Linked DNA regions of Leisingera sp. NJS204. The protein of the gene in region 2 interacts with the protein of the main gene of each other region in a pairwise test. Links are inferred from orthologs where the notes say so. Each region holds a gene or a part of one and is shown on either strand. Other genes may lie near its edges.

What was found. The genes of interacting proteins can lie anywhere in the genome.
Region 1: the proteins of gyrB (region 2) and gyrA interact in binary tests that used the Escherichia coli proteins (3 or more experiments, as listed by UniProt). The link is inferred for Leisingera sp. NJS204 from one-to-one orthologs.

Annotation. Positions count from the first base shown.
Region 1 is NZ_CP035417.1:1,903,899-1,908,710, forward strand. What follows is about bases 1,475-4,812. They hold gyrA (DNA gyrase subunit A), read right to left. Parts: upstream 4,417-4,812; coding sequence 1,675-4,416; downstream 1,475-1,674. Other genes in these bases: ETW24_RS09365 (DUF6614 family protein), read right to left, coding at 1,475-1,546; ETW24_RS09375 (usg protein), read left to right, coding at 4,610-4,812. Also shown: ETW24_RS09360 (carboxypeptidase M32), read left to right, coding at 1-1,002; more of ETW24_RS09365, read right to left, coding at 1,196-1,474. UniProt on the Escherichia coli protein: A type II topoisomerase that negatively supercoils closed circular double-stranded (ds) DNA in an ATP-dependent manner to maintain chromosomes in an underwound state.
Region 2 is NZ_CP035417.1:3,835,637-3,841,625, forward strand. What follows is about bases 1,154-4,194. They hold gyrB (DNA topoisomerase (ATP-hydrolyzing) subunit B), read right to left. Parts: upstream 3,863-4,194; coding sequence 1,445-3,862; downstream 1,154-1,444. Other genes in these bases: ETW24_RS18600 (NAD(P)H-dependent oxidoreductase), read right to left, coding at 3,956-4,194. In the rest of the region: ETW24_RS18580 (chaperone NapD), read right to left, coding at 1-274; ETW24_RS18585 (ferredoxin-type protein NapF), read right to left, coding at 271-786; periplasmic nitrate reductase, NapE protein, read right to left, coding at 799-948; more of ETW24_RS18600, read right to left, coding at 4,195-4,546; ETW24_RS18605 (TetR/AcrR family transcriptional regulator), read left to right, coding at 4,656-5,249; ETW24_RS18610 (LysE family translocator), read right to left, coding at 5,246-5,866; DNA replication/repair protein RecF, read right to left, coding at 5,863-5,989. UniProt on the Escherichia coli protein: DNA gyrase negatively supercoils closed circular double-stranded DNA in an ATP-dependent manner to maintain chromosomes in an underwound state.

The DNA.
Region 1 (4,812 bases), 1.9 Mb from region 2 along the record:
GGCATGACCGGGGCAGGGATCGCGGAGATCTTTGACGCAATGCGTCCTGGCTTGGTGGACCTTCGCGCCAAGGTGCTGGAGAAGCCCGCGCCCAAGGGATTGGCAGGCACATTTGACGAAGCGGCGCAGATGAAGCTCACCCGGAAGCTCGCCAAAGCTTTCGGCTATGACATGGCGCACGGGCGGGTCGACAAGGCAGTGCATCCGTTCAGCTCCGGCTCGGGGCTGGATGTGCGGATCACCACCCGGACCAGTGAGGTGGATCCGTTCAACTGCTTCTATTCGACCATTCACGAGGTCGGCCACGGCGCCTATGAGCAGAACATCAGCCGCGACTACCTGCTGACCCCGCTGGGCAGCGGCGTGTCGATGGGCGTGCATGAAAGCCAAAGCCGGATCTATGAAAACCAGATCGGCCGCAGCCGGGCGTTCACCGGCTGGCTGTTTGAGGAGATGAAAGCGGCGTTTGGCGATTTCGGCATTGCGGATGCGGACAGCTTCTATGCCACGGTGAACGCAGTGCATAAGGGCTATATCCGGACTGAGGCGGATGAGCTGCAATATAACCTGCACATCATGCTTAGGTTCGGCCTGGAGCGCGCACTGATGAGCGGCGATCTGGCGGTGAAGGATCTGGAGGCGGCCTGGAATGACCGGTTCGAGGCGGACTTTGGCTATGCTGTCGACAGGCCGTCAAACGGCTGTTTGCAGGACGTGCATTGGTCTGTGGGTCTGTTCGGGTATTTTCCGACCTACAGTTTGGGCAACGTCTATGCCGGCTGCCTGTATCAGGCGCTGCGCCGTGATGTTCCGGGGCTGGATATGCAGTTGGCAGAGGGCGACACCACGGGTGCGACCGGGTGGCTGAAAGAATCCCTGCAACAGCATGGCGGATTGCGCAGCCCACGCGATACCATCGTGCACGCATCCGGCATGGAGCCCAGCCACGCACCGCTGCTGGCCTATCTAGAAGAGAAGTTCAGCCTGCTTTACGATCTCTGAAACGGCCTTGCACCACGGCTAAGGCTTTCTGGCGGCAGCGGAAAATCCGCTGCCCCGGAAATGCCGTATTTCAGGTGTATTCTCGGATGCTCATGGGGATGAGAGCAGAGAAATAACTGATGCATACAGCCATAGCCTATCTGATTTTTGCCAGCTTTGTGCTGGCGCCAACCCTGATCTGAAACGCAAACCGTCAGATCAGCGCCATGCGCTCCGCCCGCTCGGGATCCGGGAAGGGACGGTAGAGGCCGGTCTCTGACGTGGCGATCAGGGCTGTGACATGGGAGTAGAGCTTTTCGACCTCCTCGTCATGTTCGCCCAGGACACGGAAAGCCTGATCCAGCTGGGTCATGTCCCTAAACTCAATCTCCAGCAGGAAATCGCGGCAAGTGTCGCTGGCCAGGTTCAGCTTGCGCCGCAGCAGCCGCCAGCCCAGGATCACGCCGCGCTCCTGCAGGTAGCTCATCCATTGGTCAACCGCGCTGGCAAAGCTCAGCGCCTTGGCTTCGTGATGCAGGTCGATGGAGCATTGATAGAGGTTCATGGGACGATCCCTTGGTGCAGACAACTCAAGCGATAGTCTGTCACAGAAAGATTAGGCAGCGGTTAAACACAAAAGCGCCGCCCAGGTGATCCAGGGCGGCGCTGCTTTAGTCAGGCTGAGCGGCGGTGTTACTCTTCGCCGCCGCCGTCTTCCTCATCACCGTTTTCAGCAATCCATGCGACGGACACCACTTCTTCGCCCTTGCCGGTGTTGAACACCCGGACACCGCCGGCCGAGCGTGAACGGAAGGAGATGCCATCCACAGGCACCCGGATCGACTGGCCCTTGGACGTGGCCAGCATGATCTGGTCATCCATTTCAACCGGGAAGGAGGCCACGATTTCACCGCCGCGCATCGCCTTGTCCATCGCGGTGACACCCATGCCGCCGCGTCCGCGCACCGGATAGTCATGCGAGGAGGACAACTTGCCCGAACCGCCTGTGGTGATGGTCAGGATCAGGTTTTCCGCCGCCGACATTTCCGCATAAAGCTCGGTCGAGAAGTTCGGATCCTCGGGCGCATCCTCATCCGAGGCCTCGGCATCGTCAGTCAATCCGGCCATCGCGCGGCGCATCTTGAGGTAGGCGGTGCGCTGTTCCGGCGTGTATTTCGAGTGCCGGATCACCGACATCGAGACCACACGGTCCTCACCGCTGAGACGGATGCCGCGCACACCGGTGGATTCGCGCGAGTTGAACACCCGCACATCGGTGGAGCGGAAGCGGATCGCACGGCCTGAGTCGGTGAACAGCATCACGTCATCGTCTTCCGAACAGATACGGACATTCACCAGCTGGACCGATCCGTCCTCGGGCAGTTTCATCGCGATCTTGCCGTTGCGGCGGACGTTGGTGAAATCCGACAGCCGGTTGCGGCGTGTATCGCCGCCGCTGGTGGCAAAGACCACCTGCAGGTTTTCCCATTCATCATCCGGCACATCGACCGGCATAATTGCCGCGATGGAAACCCCGGTCGGGATCGGCAGGATGTTGACGATGGCCTTGCCCTTGCCGGTGCGTCCGGATTGCGGCAGGCGCCAGGTCTTCAGCTTGTAGACCATGCCGTCGGTGGTGAAGAACAACAGCTGGGTATGGGTATTGGCCACAAAGAGGGTGGTGATCACATCCTCTTCTTTGGTCTGCATACCCGACACACCTTTGCCGCCGCGCTTTTGCGACCGGAAATCAGCCAGCGGAGTACGCTTGATGTAGCCGCCGGAGGTCACGGTCACCACCATGTCCTCGCGTTCGATCAGGTCTTCGTCTTCCATGTCGCCGGACCAATCGACGATCTCGGTGCGGCGCGGCACAGCGAAGTTGTCGCGCACTTCGCGCAGCTCATCGCCGATGATGCCCATGATGCGCTCGCGCGACGACAGGATCTCAAGGTATTCCTTGATCTTACGGGCCAGTTCTTCCAGCTCGTCAGTGACCTCTTTCACGCCGATCTGGGTCAGGCGCTGCAGGCGCAGTTCCAGAATTGCGCGGGCCTGGGTCTCCGACAGGTTATAGGTGCCGTCGTCATTGGCCGTATGGGTCGGATCATCAATCAGCGCGATGTATTCCAGGATCGGCTGGGCCGGCCAGCGGCGGGTCATCAGCTTTTCACGCGCCTCGGCCGCATCGGCAGACTGGCGGATGGTGGTGACGATTTCGTCGATATTGGTGACCGCAACCGCGAGGCCGCACAGGATGTGGCTGCGTTCACGGGCCTTGCGCAGCAGATACGCGGTGCGGCGCGCCACCACGTCTTCGCGGAAGTCGATGAAGGAGGTCAGGAACCGGCGCAGCGTCAGCTGTTCCGGCCGGCCGCCGTTCAGCGCCAGCATGTTGCAGCCAAAGTAGGTCTGCATCGGAGTGAAGCGGTAAAGCTGATTCAGTACCACTTCGGGCGTGGCATCGCGCTTAAGCTCAACCACCACACGCACGCCGTTGCGATCGGATTCGTCCTGCACATGGGCGACGCCTTCGATTTTTTTGTCGCGCACCTGCTCGGCGATCTTTTCGATCATTGCCGCCTTGTTCACCTGATAGGGAATCTCGTCCACAACAATGGCATAGCGGTCTTTCCTGATTTCCTCGGTGCGGGTCTTGGCACGGATGACCACACTGCCGCGGCCCTCCAGATAAGCCTTGCGGGCACCGGAGCGGCCCAGCATCACGCCGCCGGTCGGAAAGTCCGGGCCGGGCACGTAATCAATCAGCTGTTCGCTGGTCAGGTCGGGATCGTCGATCAGCGCCAGGGTGGCATCAATCACTTCGCCTAGGTTGTGCGGCGGAATGTTGGTGGCCATGCCGACCGCAATACCGCCGGCGCCATTGACCAGCATATTCGGGAACCGGGCCGGCAGAACCGTCGGCTCGCGGTCTTTGCCGTCATAGTTGTCCTGAAAGTCGACGGTTTCCTTGTCGATGTCAGACAGCAGGAAGGCCGCCGGCTTGTCCATCCGCACTTCGGTGTAACGCATGGCCGCCGGGTTATCGCCGTCCATCGAGCCAAAGTTGCCCTGGCCGTCCAGCAGCGGCAGCGACATTGAGAAGTCCTGCGCCATCCGCACCAGCGCGTCATAAATCGCGCTGTCACCGTGCGGGTGGTACTTACCCATCACGTCGCCGACCGGGCGGGCCGATTTGCGGTAGGACTTTTCATGTGTGTTGCCGGATTCGTGCATTGCATAGAGAATGCGCCGGTGAACCGGTTTCAGCCCGTCCCGCAGGTCCGGGATGGCGCGGCTGACGATGACCGACATGGCATAGTCCAGGTAGGACGTGCGCATTTCGGATTCAATGGATACCGTGGGGCCGTCATATACGGGCCGTTCCGGCAGGTTTTCGTCCATGTTTTCAGGAGTTTCCGGCGTATCGCTCACGTTGGCTGCCCGCTCTTTCTTCTGGCTCTATATATTGTGTTTGCACCCTATCAGATACCGTATATGGGGCGCAAGCAAACAGCCGGGAAAGCGGAAAACAGGCCGTTCACACAGCGGTAACACACTGTTTTTGGGGAAATTAACCAATAGCAGCCTAGCATCAGTAAGAGGGGGCAAATTTTGGAGGCTGTAAATGGAGACCACAGAGACCGAGCTGATGCTGAAGGGATACGGGCTGACCACGGCTGAGTTCACCTATTGTATGCCCGACTATATCCACGTTCTGAACACCTTTGTGTGGCAGGAGTACGACCTTGCCCCGGACCATCCGCGGCTGTTTGAGTTCATCGAATTCTGGCAGCGGGAAATTGACGGTCCGCTGCATTCTGTTCGGTT
Region 2 (5,989 bases):
GGGGGACTCCTTCTTCAATAGCGAGATCCTGCGCATCGCAGGTTTGATGAAAGACAAGCGCCGCGCTGGCGACGCCGTCGAGAAGCTGAATTCTGGCCAAGGCATCGCCGATGACCCGGTCGCTTTCGGCCTCGAACAGGACGACGATCTTGCCCGAGGGGTCGGCTTGCGAAATCTCGGCGCCAGCCATGGATTTGATGTCGGCAAGGACGGCCTCCATGTGTACAGGGTTGCTGCGCACCAGCAGGCTGGAAATATGGATCTCTTCTGTCACGCGGGCGTCCTTTGCTGGCGGGGATCGCAGAGTGCGATGGCATTGTTGGGACAGGTGGACAGGCAGGCACCGCAGCCGGTGCAGGCGCCGGGATCCACCTGAATGGCGCCGACCGGACGGACCGACAGGACCATCCGAAGGGCACGAGGGTCGCAAATGTCGGTGCACAGCTGGCAGGCGATTCCGGCGGCATTCAGGCAGCTGCTGGTGATCTCCACCGTCACCGGCCAGGGCGCTGGCTGTGCCAGATCGAACACCGCTTGCGGGCAGGCTTCGGCACAAGCGCCGCAAAATGTGCATTCGCCACCGTGGAAACTGATCCGCGGGCGGCTGCGGCTGTCGAATTCGATGATGTTCTCCGGGCAGCTCTCCACGCAGGCATTGCAGCCGGTGCACTGCGCCTGCACCCGGGCCTCATCCGTCCAGGGCGGACGGAATTCCGGATCCGGGCGGGCCACTTTCCCGGTCAGGAAGGCGCGCCGCGAGGGGGCTGTGCTGGCATGTGCTGGCATTGGCCTGGCCTCTTACCCGGCCGGCGGTCCCAGGAAGATCTGGGAGATCCAGATGATCAGGCCGTATCCGCCGACCAGTCCCACCGCCAGCACCGGCGCCAGAACCACGGCAAGGAACAGGAAGGTGTTCCGCTCTTCGGCTTTGCTTGGCTGTTCGGACATTTTTTGTCCTCCTTGGCTCGTACAAATGTAGCGCAGCAAGCCGGCCGGAAAAGGCCGCATCTGATTCCGGTTTTCTGAACAGTGCCGCGTCGCTGGCAGGAGAATGCGCAGGACGGCCGTACTGCACTTTGATCTGAATCATTTCCCGGGCGGTAGATTTGGCAAAACCAAACATTCAAACAATCGAAATTAACGATATCAATATTTCCAGAGCGCTTCCAACCGCGAATGTCGCAATCCAATTTGGGACACGCCCATGTGTCTGTAATTGTTTGGGAAGTGCCGCCAGCCAGCCTCGTGGCGCTTGGCATGTGAAGGCGCACTGAATTTGATCATCACAATTGAGATGCCATTCGGACGCAGGTACCGGGGCCAGAAATACGCCTGCCGCGACGTGGCGTGTGAAGTCCTCGCAGCAGCGCTTATGCGCAAACCTATGGGCCAATCGCGCAAAGTTATGGGGATCGCGCACGGCTGCACGCGATCCTACACCCGATCAGAAATCCAGGTTTTCGACGCTAAGCGCGTTCTTTTGGATAAACTCGCGACGGGGTTCGACAACATCGCCCATCAGCTTGGTGAACAGATCATCCGCCTCGATCATATCGTCGACCCGCACTTGCAGCAGTGTCCGGGCGTCCGGGTCCAGTGTCGTCTCCCACAGCTGGTCCGGGTTCATCTCGCCCAGGCCTTTGTAGCGCTGCAGCGAGAGACCCTTTTCGCCTTCATCAAGGATCGCCTTCAATAGATCCAGCGGACCGTGAATAATCTGGCTGCGGTCGCGGCGGATCAGCTGAGAGGCGGTGCCGTAGACTTCCTGCAGGCTTTGGGTGAAGCTGCCGGTCTTGCGCGCCTCGCCGGAGCGCAGCATCGGGCCGTCCAGGGTACGCACTTCCTCGACTCCGCGCAGGATGCGGGCCAGGCGGATGCCGTGATCCTGGGTGATCCGGCCCTGCCAGCCGCGCTCATATTCCAGGGCAATGGCGTCCAGCCGCGCCGCAACCTTGTCGGCCACGCCCTGCAAGTTGGAATCCACCGCACCGGGCACAAAGGCACCGGCCACTGCGGCTTGCTCCAGGATGTGGCGCGGGTAATGGGTCGGGAAAGCATCCAGCACACGTTTGAGCTGGCGCGCCTCGTCGACCACGCGGGTAAGGTCGGCACCGGCCATCTCGGAGCCGTTACCGAGTTTCAGCAACGCGCCGTCGACACCTTGGTTGATCAGATAATCATCCAGCGCCGCCTGATCCTTGAGGTAGACCTCGGATTTGCCGCGCGCGACCTTATACAATGGCGGCTGCGCAATGTAGAGATAGCCGCCCTCGATCAGCTCCGGCATCTGCCGGTAGAAGAAGGTCAGGAGCAATGTCCGGATATGGGCGCCGTCCACGTCCGCATCGGTCATGATGACAATCTTGTGGTATCGCAGCTTTTCAATCTTAAATTCGTCCCGGCCAATACCGGTGCCCAATGCCATCACCAGGTTGCCGATCTCCTGGCTTCCCAGCATCCGGTCAAAGCGTGCGCGTTCAACGTTCAGGATCTTGCCGCGCAGGGGCAGGATTGCCTGGGTCCTCCGGTCCCGGCCTGTCTGGGCGGAACCGCCGGCCGAGTCCCCCTCGACCAGGAAGACTTCGGTTTTGGACGGGTCTTTTTCAGAGCAATCCTTCAGCTTGCCAGCCAGATAGTTCACATCCATCGCGGTTTTGCGGCGGGTCAGTTCGCGCGCTTTGCGGGCGGCCTCGCGGGCCAAAGCGGCCTCGACAATTTTGCCAACGATTTGCTTGGCCTGGCCGGGGTTTTCCTCAAACCACTCTGCCAGTTTTTCCCCGACCAGGCTTTCGACCACCGGGCGCACCTCGGACGACACCAATTTATCCTTGGTCTGGCTGGAGAATTTCGGATCCGGCACTTTCACCGACAAAACACAGGTCAGCCCCTCGCGGGCGTCATCACCAGTAAAGGAGATCTTTTCCTTCTTCGCGATGCCCGAAACCTGCGCGTAGTTGTTGATCGTGCGGGTCAACGCGCCGCGGAAGCCTGCAACATGGGTGCCGCCATCGCGCTGCGGGATGTTGTTGGTAAAGGGCAGCACAGTTTCATGATAGCTGTCATTCCACCACATGGCGATTTCGACAACGATTTCGTCCTTTTCACCGATGATATAAACCGGAGTTTCCATCACCGGGGTCTTGTGGCGGTCCAGGTATTTGACGAATTCCTTGACGCCGCCGTCATAGAACAGCTCCACTTCCAGCCGTTCCGCCGGGCGTTCGTCGATCAGGATGATGCGCACGCCGGAGTTCAGAAAAGCCAGTTCCCGCAAGCGCTTTTCCAACGTTTCAAAGACATATTCGAGGTTGGAAAACGTATCCGTCGAGGCCATGAAGCGCACTTCGGTGCCGGTGCGGTCGCCGCAATCGCCGACCACCTCCAGATGCTTGGCGGTATCACCGCGCTCAAACCGGGCAATGTGTTCCTTGCCGTCTCGCCAGACGCGCAGTTCCAGCCAGTCAGACAGCGCGTTCACCACCGAAACACCCACACCGTGCAGGCCGCCGGAAACTTTGTAGGAGTTGCTGTCGAACTTACCGCCGGCATGCAGCTGGGTCATGATGACCTCGGCCGCGGAAACGCCTTCTTCCTCGTGGATACCCACCGGAATGCCGCGGCCGTTGTCGCTGACGGATACGCTGGAATCGGCGTGAATTTTCACCGTCACGTGGTCCGCGTGGCCTGCCAGCGCCTCGTCGATGCCGTTGTCCACGACCTCATACACCATGTGGTGCAGGCCCGAGCCATCGTCGGTGTCCCCGATATACATGCCGGGGCGTTTTCGAACCGCCTCCAACCCTTTGAGAACCTTGATGGAATCCGCGCCATATTCTGCGGGGGCCTGCTCGTTTCCGGACATTCACATCTTCCTGTCTTTGCTTCAGGATTTTATACGGAGTCTGGCCGGGATTGTCACGCGCAAGCCCCCTTTTTTCAGGGCTGTATCAGACGATTATGCTGCTAAGGCGCCAAGCTCCGACGCGGTGCTCAGCCAGGCTGCGCGCTCCTCCGCACTTGATCCTTGCAATGCGCCGAAATGGCAGGTCTCTACCGGATCAATCCCCACGAAATTCATTATCTGCCGCTCCACCTGAACATGCGCTGCATTGCCATAGAACTGCTCCATCAAGTCAGGCGGCGTGTCCGACGCCACCATCACCCGGCCCGATTTTCCGGCCAACAGCGGTTTCGGCAGGCCATCGGTCACAATGCGCGGGTCAAACGTGCGGCCGGGAAGCAGAATCCGGTCAAACAACCCCTTCAGTTTCCCCGGCATCCCGCCCCACCACAGCGGAAAGGCAAGGACCACATGCTCTGCCCACTCAAAGTCCGCAAGCACTGCTTCGATCTGCGGCTCCAGTTGCTTTGCTCCGGAAAACCCGGCCTGGCCGAAATCTGCGTCGAACTCCAGCTGCGACAGCTTGTGCAGGCGCACATCGTGCCCCGCACCTTCTGCTGCGGATGCGTAGGCTTTGCACAGCGCCTGCGTAAAAGTGTTCTCAGCCGGGTGGCCGTTCAAGATCAGTATTTTTCGGGCAGACATGTCATTCTCCATGAGCTAAGTTGACCACGGTCACTTTATTGAAAGAAAAAATGACCGTGGTCAATTATAAAAGTGACCGCGGTCAATAACGAACCCGTGAGGATGAGGCATGACACGCGCTCCACAAAAGCGGCGGCTGGAAACCCGCGCAAAACTGCTCAGCACCGCAACCGTCATTGTCCAGGAACAGGGCTATAGCGGTTTGCGGGTTGAAGATGTGGTTGCCCGGGCCGGTGTTGCCAAAGGCACCCTGTTTTCCCATTTCAAGGACAAGGACGGGCTGCTGGCCGTCCTGATCGGGGAGGAAGTGACACGGCTGCTTGACGGGATGGAGGCCGCAGGCGCACCGGCAGATGTAGCGGATCTGACCGCCCGGCTTGCACCGCATCTTGATTACGTTGCGCAGGACCGGGTGATTTTCGATCTGCTGCTGCGCTATTCAGGCACCACTGCGGATGAGCCGGATGAAGTTGTCACTGCAAGCTTCACCCGGCAGGTCGCCTTGCTGACAGGCTGGCTGCAGGACATGCAGGCGGCGGGCAGGGTTCGCCGGAACCAGCCGCCGGAATTGCTGGCGGAAGGCATCCAGGCGTTTCTGAACCATGTGCTGGGCTTGTGGTTCTGCATTGAGCATGAGACTGCAGCGCGCCCGGCCCAGACACTGGAACCTTACTTGCAGGCCTGGTTGCAACCATCCGCCTAAAGGAACGGGATCGCCAGCCCCACACAGATCAGCAGCCCGCCGGACACCAGGTTGATGCGCCGCAGGATCCGGGGCGAAGCGATCGCCCGCCGGACCCGGTGCACCATCCCTGCCAACGCAAGGTTCCCTGCCAGCGGAACCGCAAAAGACAGCACCACAATGGCGGCAACATCCGGCCAGGTTGTTCCTGACAGATCAAAGAAACCGGGCAGAACGCCCATGTAGAACAGGATTGCCTTGGGATTGCCCAGGATCACAGCAATTCCCGCCATGAACCCGGCCCAGACGCCCGGCCGGGTGAGGGCGCGGCTTTCCTGAACCGCTTCACCCGCGTGACGGATCAGCAGCCCGCCCATGCCGAGGAACATCAGGCAGGCCAGCCAGCGCAACAAGGTCATGATGCCGGTGAATTCGGAAACCACCCAGGACATGCCGCCCACCGCCACCAGCGGCCACAGAATATCGCCGCAGGCAACCCCCAGCGCCAGCGGCCAGGCCGCCGGAAACCCGCCGGACACCGAGCGCGCCATCAGCGCCAGCCAGACCGGGCCGGGTGTCAGGAACAAGATCAGCAGCGCCCCTGCATAAAGCGACAGATCCCAAACGGTGACAGTCATTTTTGCGTCACCTCCGACCCGCTGCCGCTGTCAGAGACTTCCAGCATCTGGGCCCGGCCAGCCAGCTCGCCAAACAGCTCCGGCCCGGTGCCCGTCATCCAGGCCTGGGTTCCCAGAGTGCAG